DNA from 2 places in the Centipeda dianae genome. Region 2 is predicted to be linked to the other one. Evidence: riboswitches for the same ligand, from Rfam matches in the RefSeq annotation. Region 2 holds a riboswitch; the other holds the start of a gene.
What was found. Region 2 has a riboswitch for molybdenum cofactor ahead of QU667_RS11425 (hydrogenase small subunit). Riboswitches for the same ligand answer to the same signal wherever they lie in the genome.
Positions count from the first base shown of each region.

Region 1: linked by a shared signal. The riboswitch ahead of QU667_RS10230 (molybdate ABC transporter substrate-binding protein) and the one ahead of QU667_RS11425 (hydrogenase small subunit) in region 2 are both predicted to bind molybdenum cofactor.

Region 1 is NZ_CP128650.1:2,103,037-2,107,541, forward strand. Features, by position in the region: gene QU667_RS10215 (Rossmann-like domain-containing protein) at 1-168, opposite strand, end outside; gene QU667_RS10220 (ATP-binding cassette domain-containing protein) at 182-910, opposite strand; gene QU667_RS10225 (ABC transporter permease) at 894-1,706, opposite strand; gene QU667_RS10230 (molybdate ABC transporter substrate-binding protein) at 1,703-2,512, opposite strand; molybdenum cofactor riboswitch at 2,593-2,726, opposite strand; gene QU667_RS10235 (ABC transporter ATP-binding protein) at 2,966-3,739, opposite strand; gene QU667_RS10240 (FecCD family ABC transporter permease) at 3,736-4,505, opposite strand, start outside.
Region 2 is NZ_CP128650.1:2,354,534-2,359,038, reverse strand. Features, by position in the region: gene QU667_RS11435 (M23 family metallopeptidase) at 1-740, shown strand, start outside; gene QU667_RS11430 (hypothetical protein) at 752-1,525, shown strand; molybdenum cofactor riboswitch at 1,625-1,789, shown strand; gene QU667_RS11425 (hydrogenase small subunit) at 2,040-3,128, shown strand; gene QU667_RS11420 (nickel-dependent hydrogenase large subunit) at 3,125-4,505, shown strand, end outside.

The sequences.
Region 1 (4,505 bases), 250 kb from region 2:
CTTGCCCGTCAGAATCGGGAAATCCTTGCGCTTCGTATGACTGCCGATCGCCTCCTCCGGCGTCAGCGAGCGGCAGGTAATATCGACCGCATCATCCTCGATATGATACCGCCGCAAGACCTCGCCAAAGCGGCTGCGCAGCCGTCCAAACAACTCTTCTTTCGTCATGTTGCTTCTTCACTCATTTCGTAATCCCGAGGAACTTTTTTGTCGCCTCGTTCCAAGGGTGCGTAAACAGCTCCTTTGCAGGGACGATTGCCTGCATCGCGCCATGCAGCAGAATCCCGACGCGGTCGGCGAGCTCCGCCGCCTCGTGAAAATCATGGGTGACAAACGCAATCGCGCAGTGATACTCCGCTCGAATCCGACGGATCATCTCATACATGGACTCCTTTGTCACCGGGTCGAGTGCTGAAAACGGCTCATCCAGCAGCAACAGCGACGGATGTGTAATGAGCGCCCTCGCCAGAGCCGTACGCTGCTGCTCGCCGCCGCTCAGTGTCGATGGATACTGTGTGAGCAGGTGACGGATGCCGAACTGCTCCGCAATCTCCTGCACCCGTTCCCTGCAAGCTGCGCCGCTCACCTTCTTCATCCGCAGACCGTACGCGATATTCTCCGCCGCCGTCATGTGCGGAAACAGGCAGTACTCTTGATAGAGATAGCCGATCCTTCGCTCATGCAGGGCAAGCTCTCTCATATCCCGCCCGTTCAACAGCACCGCACCGGCATCCGGCGGGTGAAATCCCGCCATCAGCTCCAACAGCATCGTCTTGCCGGATCCGGTCTGCCCGATGATCGCAAGCACCTCATCCGCCCCGATGGCAAAGCGCACCGGCTGCAGGTGAAATGCCCCCCGTGTCAGTGCGGCATCCCTGACCTCCAGTATGATGTCAGCCTCCGGCTGCATAGCGTCTCCGCATCCCCTCTCGTCCCGTCAATAGATTGGATGCAGCCAGGGAGAGCCCTGACAAGAGCAGCAGAACAAAAGCGCTTGCCATGGCACTGTCCAGATCATTGCTGCTCACATTCAGATAGATATTGCCCGGCAGCGTCTCCGTTTTCATCCGCGTCACCCCCACCAACATCAGTGTCGCACCGAACTCGCCCAACGCACGCGACCAGATCAGCACCAGAGAGCCGATCAAGGCGTTGCGGCACAGCGGCAGCAGGATCGTTCGGAATCGCTGCCACGGCGATGCGCCGAGCAGCCCCGCCACCAACTCCATCTTATGATCCACCCCCTGCAGTGCCATTACACAGAGCTTGATCGCAAACGGGAGATTCACAACAAGCTGCGCCATGATGATCCCGTTGGTATCAAATACCACCGGCAGCCCCGCCGCCTTCAGTTCCTTGCCGAGCGGCGACGAAAACAGAATCAGCAGACTAAGCCCCAACACAATGTACGGCAGGGACATCGTCAGCTCCAAGATCACCTCGACCACACGCCTGCACGGCAGCTGCTCCCGCGTGAGCATATACGCCGTCGGAACGGCAAGGAGAAAACAGAGCACCGTGGAAATACTGGCGCACCGCACACTGAGCATCAGCGCGAATTGGTTCTCCGCATCCGAAAGATGCTGCGGCAGCGTCCGCAGGCCATCCAACAGGATAATGGAAATATTGCCGCCAATGAGTGCAAACACCAACAGCGTTATGAAAAGACAGAGCAGCAGGAACGGATCAACCCCCGATTTTCTCATGAGGCAAGTTCATAGCCGAACGATTTCCAGATTTCATGGGCTTCGTCACTATCCAAGAACGTCGAAAAAGCATCCGCCGCCCGATTGTCGGACCGGAACTTCAGACGCGCCGCCGGAATCGTCTTGATGTACGGTTTCAGATCATCCGTCGAAACAATGTCCACGCCATCCCCGCAGTTCTCCTTCCAAAGAATTGCGGCATCCGCCTCCTGCATGGAGAGGAGCGTCGCCATCTGGGGTGCCGTCGTCGTGGTCGACGTGATATTCAGCGCCTCCTTGATCCCCGCATCCTGAAACGCCTTTTCGGACAGCTTTCCGATTGCCGTCGATTGGGCATCGCCCATCACCACGCGGACATCCCCTCTCGTCAGGGACTTCAGGCTGTCGATCCCCTTCGGATTCCCCTTGCTGACTGCCAGAACGGGAATGTGTCGGACGAGCGGCTTGCTCTCCTTCACGGATTCCTGCACCGGCTTTACCTCCTGCTCAGAGCCCGCGATAAAGAAATCGCCTTCCTGCGATGTCTTGATCTGCGTCTGGATCTGCGCTGCATTCGCATAGGTTACCTGCACATCGCAGCCGGTCTTTTCCCGAAACGCATCCGCAATCTTCTGGAACGGCTTCTGCATCCCCGCACCACAGTAGATGCGCAGCACCTGCCCCGTCAGGTTCTCCGTCTCTGCAGCCACCGGCGAGGATGCTGTCGTACTGCTCGAAGGCTGCTCCGCTGTCCCCCCACAGCCGACAACGTTCAAAGCCACAGCCGACATCAACCCAAAGACAAGCAATTCTTTTTTCCAACGCATCGCAAAACATCCTCCTATACATAAAAAAGACACGCCCTTGAAGGACGTGCCTACGACACACAAAAACAGGCAGATGACATCCATCTGTCGCAGATATTCCTTCTCAAGCACGGAAAGCCAGTTCGTTTCCGAGCTGACTCGGGAGCCGAAGCTCCGGCAACCACCACATATACGAACAGTACACAGCGATGATTGCTTGGAACAATATGTATTTGACGACAGTATAGTAAAAACATTAGAGAAATGCAAGGATAAATTACTCCGATATGGAGCGCGGCAAATTGCAAGTTTAATTGGCGCAAGACCTCGTTAAATTTGGGCAAATTATATCATCGGGGCATACATATCGTTTGCTGTCTTATATGGGAAGAAATCTGCGCAGCATCCGATGCCCGTTTTCATTGCCTCCACACAAGCGTACGCCTACTCTTTTGCGTCAATTTATTTTACAACTTACACACCAATATCCCCGCCGACACAGACCGTGCGCGTGCCGATCTGTCCGATGTGCACAGGCAGCCCGTAGAGTGCGGTCATACCCGCCTCGTCGATAACCTCCGCCGCCGCGCCGTGCTTCCAGAGAGTCTTATCTTTTAAGATAAGTGTTTCCGCAGCAAGATAAAGCGCATGATCTGGAAAGTGCGTCGTCATCAGGATGCCAATGCCCTGCGCGTGGAGACGCAGGACGAGATCGAGGAAGCGGTGCGCGTTGCCGAAGTCGAGGTGCGCCGTCGGCTCGTCGAGGATAAGAAACGCAGGGCTTTGCGTAAGTGCCGCCGCGAGCAGGACGAGCTGGCGCTCGCCGCCCGAGATGTTCGTATAGGGCTGCTCCGCGAGATGAGCGATGCCGAGAAAACGCAGATGATGCAGGGCGATCTCCGCCTCGCGCGTCCCGGGCGAACCGAAGTAGCGCATGTGCGCCGTGCGCCCCATCATGACGACATCGAGCACGCGGAAGGGAAAGGTCGGCGTGTGATTCTGCGGGATGTAGGCGATCTTTCGCGCGAGTTCCCGCTGTCCGTACGCGCTGCGCTCCTTCCCATCGAGGAGCACGCGCCCCGTGCCACCGTGCTCGCCCACGATACATTTCAGCAGGGTGCTCTTGCCAGTGCCGTTCTTTCCAAGAATGCAGTAGATCCCCGTGCCCGCGAGGGAGAATGTCACATTCTCCAAGATCGTGCGCTGTGCATCATAGGAAAAGCCCAACTGCTCTACGTCCAGTCTCACCAGCGCACCTTCTTTCTCAGGATGAAGTAAATGAAGATCGGAATACTCACGATGCCCGTAATGACACCAATCGGAATCTCAAGTGCCGTCAGTGTGCGGCAGAGGTCGTCGATCACAAGCAGATAGACAATGCCGAGCGATGCGGACACGGGCATCAGCCGCCGAAAGTCGGGGCCGACGATCATGCGCGCGAGATGCGGGATGACGATGCCGACCCAGCCGATAATGCCCGAAATACTCACAACAAGTGCCGTGACAAGCGTCGCGGCAAGAATGATGATGGCGCGGTCACGTCGGACGGCAACGCCCATCGACTGTGCCTCCTGCTCGCCCATGCTGAGGATGTTGATGCGCCAACGATAGAGGAACAGCAGCGTCAGTGCCGCAAGATACGCGGGCAGGATGAGCAGCAGCCCATCGAACTTGACACTTGCGAGCGAGCCCATGAGCCAGTAGACGATCTGCGGCAGCTTCTCCTGCGGGTCGGCGGTGAATTTTAAGAGTGCCACGAGCGAGGAGAAAAACGCGCTCACGAGCATTCCCGAGAGAATCATCGTGACGGACGCGCCGCGCTTATGCCCCGCGAGGAGGAACGTCAGCCCCACGGACACGATGCCGAACGCGAGTGCCGCCATCTGCACGCCCGCCGCCGGCAGCGACAGCACAATCGCAAGTGCAGCGCCAAAGCCCGCTCCGTTCGATACGCCGAGCGTATAGGGGCTCGCGAGCGGGTTGCCGAAAAGTGCCTGAAAGACGCCGCCCGCAA
Region 2 (4,505 bases):
GCGATACGAACAATGCGGAGACGGCACAGCTGCGCGAGGCGAACCGCATCCAACAGGAGCAGATTCTGCAGGTATCGAAAAGGGCTGCCGCCCTCCAACAGGATCTCGATCAGCTGCGCCGCTCCGAGGACGGGCTGCGTGCCATCGTCGGCGCACCGCCCGCCGCTGCGGACGAGACTGTGCAGGAGGGGACATATGCCCCGACGGGCGGCGCACCGCATGACCTCACCACCGCCGATGTCGGTGAGGCGCTCACGATGATCGAGCAGCGTCTTGGTACGCGCCGCTCCTCCATTGACCTCCTCGCCGAGACCCTGCGCAGGGAGTTCCCCGGGGCGGCAGGGTTCGTCTCGGACGATGCCACACATACCGTACCCTCCATCTGGCCGGCGGCGGGCTATGTCAGCTCGCCCTACGGTCTGCGTTTTGACGGCACGGAGTTCCATCAGGGGATCGACATTGCCGCCGAGATGGGTACGCCCATTGTTGCGACCGCCGACGGCGTTGTCACGGCGGCGGGATGGAACGGCGGCTACGGCAACATGGTCGATGTGGATCACGGCGGCGGCATCGTGACGCGCTACGGACACGCCTCCGCGCTTGCCGTCACGGTTGGACAACAGGTACGGCGCGGCGAGGTGATCGCCTACGTCGGCTCGACGGGACACTCGACAGGTCCGCACGTTCACTATGAGGTGCGCGTTGACGGTCAGCCCGTCAACCCCGCAGGATATTTATAAGGGAGAACGGTATGAAATCCATCATTTGTATGATTGCCGCAGGGCTTTTCCTCCTGTCCGCATGGGGCGTGCGTGCGGAGGCAAAGGACATCCACGAGGTTATGACGGCACAGGAGCAGCATGAGAGCGCCGCGCCCGCAGATGCGGATGCAAAAAATGCGGACGAGGAGAGCACTCTTGAGGAGGAGCTGGATGAACTCGGTGATGCGTCTGTCGGTTCGCACGAGGAAGAACGCACATCGCATCCTGCGCATGAGGGCGCAGCAGCGCAGGAGTCTGCTGCAAAAGAGCCCGCACCGCAGGACGGTGGGCACGGGATCGGCATTGCTCCCACGGCATCTGACAATGCTGCCTACGGCGCGGCGACCGCGATCGAACCCGTGACGCTCGCGGAGGGCGACTGGGTCTTTATCGAGGGCGACGAGCGGCGCGGGTGGTTCTTTGACCGCACGCGGATGCAGCGGAACGAGGACGGCACACTTTCCTACTGGCAGCTCATCCTCTACAACGACCTCGGCAGCGCACAGTTCGTGCGTGCGATGCACGACGAGGCATACGAAAACGTCCGTTACACCCTCCAACGGCGCGTGCTCGACCCCAAAAAGAACACGATCCGCACCTATGAGATCATCGCCTATGACGGCGCGAACACGGTGATCACGGATGCGGAGCGCGACGGGCACGCTGCCGAGATCCGTCCGAACACCATGGCGGAGAAGGAGCGTGACGCCGTGAAGAAGGCGGCGAAGAAATACAAGGTGAAAAATAAATCTCGGACATACTGAGAATAAATGTCGTATATTGACATTTTCCACAAAATCTGTTAGAATTAACAAACGATTAAGAAAGCGTAATCCGTGCTTCCTTCCATAGCAGAGGGGGAAACTCCTCTCCGTTTCCGAGCAAAAATATCTAAGGGCATGTGCCTATGATATTGCGCCTGCGCTGCGGCTCGGCCAAGACGCGCACAGGGTTCGGGCAGAAATGCCCGTGCCTTCCCGTCGGGAGGCATCGTCTCTCCCTTGAAAAGGAAACGACAGAATCGCCAATCACGGGATGTGTCTGCATCTGTTTCGATGTGCATAGATGCGGTGGATACGACTGTGTCATGGGCTGTTTGTCGTGCCTTGGGTACGGGGGACAGCCTTTTTGCGTGAAAAAACGAACGTAAAATTAGTTTCTCTGCCGCACAAAAGTGTATTTCTTTTTTTTAGGAATCGGTGTATAATTATAAAAATTTTCTATAACTATGAGTAATCATTATCAATTATAAATGGTGTATAGATTAGGAGGATTCGTGTGAGTAAAAGGGAGAGCTTGTGGGAGGCCTATCTCGCAAAGGGCATGAGTCGGCGCAGCTTTTTGAAGGGCTGCGTGACGCTCACGTCGCTGATGGGGCTGAGCACGGACATGATGACGAAGGTCGTCGAGGCGGCGGAGACGAAGCCGCTGCCGGTCGTGATCTGGCTGCACGGGCACGAGTGTACGGGCTGCGATGAGTCGTTCATCCGCTCGGGTGCGCCGCTCGCGTCCGATCTGGTGCTCAGCAACATTGCGCTGGAGTACAGTCATGTCCTCAGTGCCGGCTGCGGCGAGCCGTTCGAGGAGCACCTCGAAACCACGGTCAAGAAGTACCACGGTGAGTACATCCTCGCGGTCGAGGGTGCGGTCGCGGCGGGCGAGCACGCCTACACCTGTATGTCGGGCGGCAGACCCTTCATGGAGACGTTGAAGCACGTCGCGGCAGGGGCAAAGGCGGTCATTGCCTACGGCACGTGTGCAACGGCGGGCGGCATCCAGGCGGCTGCGCCGAACCCGACCGAGTCGCGCGGCATCCGTGCCTTCATCGGGGCGAAGCCCTACATCGCCGTGCCCGGCTGCCCGCCGATCCCCGAGGTCATGACGGGGGTCGTCATGCACGTTGCGCTCTTCGGCACGCTGCCGCCGCTCGACGGGGAGGGGAGACCGCGCCAGTTCTACGGCAACCGCATCCACGACACCTGCTATCGCCGTCCGTTCTTCGATGCGGGGATGTTTGCCGATCGCTTTGACGATGCGGGCGCAAAGGCGGGCTGGTGCCTCTATCACCTCGGGTGCCGAGGACCTGAGACATACAATTCCTGCGGCAATCTGCGCTGGTACCAAGGAATGTCGTACCCGATCCAGTCGGGTGCGCCCTGCATCGGGTGCAGCAATGCGAATTTCTGGGATGATGCGCCCTTCTCGAAACGTCTGCCCGAGTATGACGGCATCGACGTGGATATGGTCGGTGCGGGGCTTGCCGTGGCGACGGCGGTTGGTGTCGCGGCACACGCGGGCGCGAGCCTTGTGCAGAAGAAATGTCACGAGAAGCAGCTTGAAAACGAGGGAAAGCAGGTGCATGAATGAAACACGTTGTTGTTGACCCGATTACGCGCATTGAGGGGCATCTGCGCGTCGAGATCCAGGTGGATGAGGCGACGGGCAAGGTCACGGATGCCATCTCCTCCGGAACGGCATGGCGCGGGCTTGAGCTCGTCATGAACGACCGCGACCCGCGCGATGCGTGGGCGTACATCCAGCGCATCTGCGGCGTCTGCACGTCCTCCCATGCACTCGGCTGTCTGCGTGCGGTCGAGGATGCGCTCGGCATCACCATCCCGAAGAACGCACACTACATCCGCAACATCATCGCGGCATCCCTCGGCCATCAGGATCACATCATCCATTTCTACCACCTCCACGCGCTCGACTGGGTCAGCCCGTTGGAGGCTCTGAAGGCGGATCCTGCGGCGACGGCGGCACTCCAGAACACGGTGCTCAGGGCCTACCGTCTGCCCTTCCGCGGCCCACAGGGACTTGAGACGGAGGCGTATCCGCACGACTTCCCCGTCTCGAACGCGGACTACTATGCGGCGATCAAGGCGAAGGTGCAGAAGATCGTGGAGAGCGGCCAGCTCGGTATTTTCTCCGCGCAGTGGTGGGATCACCCCGACTATCAGATGCTGCCGCCCGAGGTGCATCTCATGGCGATTTCCCACTATCTTGAAATGCTGGACAAGCAGAAGGATCTCGTCGTTCCGCACGTCGTCTTTGGCGGCAAGAACCCGCACCCGCACTATTGTCTCGGCGGTATGCCCTGCTCCATCTCGATGGAGGACGGCAACGCACCGATCAACACGGCGCGGCTTGCGATTGTGGATCGCTCGATCCAGTCCGCACGCCACATGATGAACAACTACTATCTGCCGGATGTGCTCGCCATCGGGCATCTGTATGTGCAGAAGGGCTACACCTCGGGCGGCGGGCTCGCCAAGGAGCGCGTGCTCGGATTCGGGATGTTCCCCGAGGAGCCGTTCTCAGGCGCAACGAACGGCGACTTTTTCAAGGATCTGCTCGTACGCTGCAACGGCGTCGTCGAGAACTTTGCGGGCGGCGTGATGCAGGCGAAGGTCTATGACTTTAAGATGGAGGATGTCTCCGACCCCGAGGTCATCAGCGAGAGCGTCGAACACGGCTGGTACGAGTACAGCGGCGGCGACAGCAAGGGGCTGCACCCGTGGGAGGGCGAGACGAAGCCGCACTACACAGAGCCGAAGGAAGGTACCAAGACGGAGTGGAAGGCGCTGAACGAGCAGGGCAAATACTCGTGGCTCAAGACGCCGAAATGGCGCGGCAAGCTCTGCGAGGTCGGCCCCTTGGCGCGCTACATCGTCCTCTACACGAAGGCAAAGCAGGGGCTGCTCGGCGACCTCACGTGGGCGGAGCAGATGATTGTCGATCAGA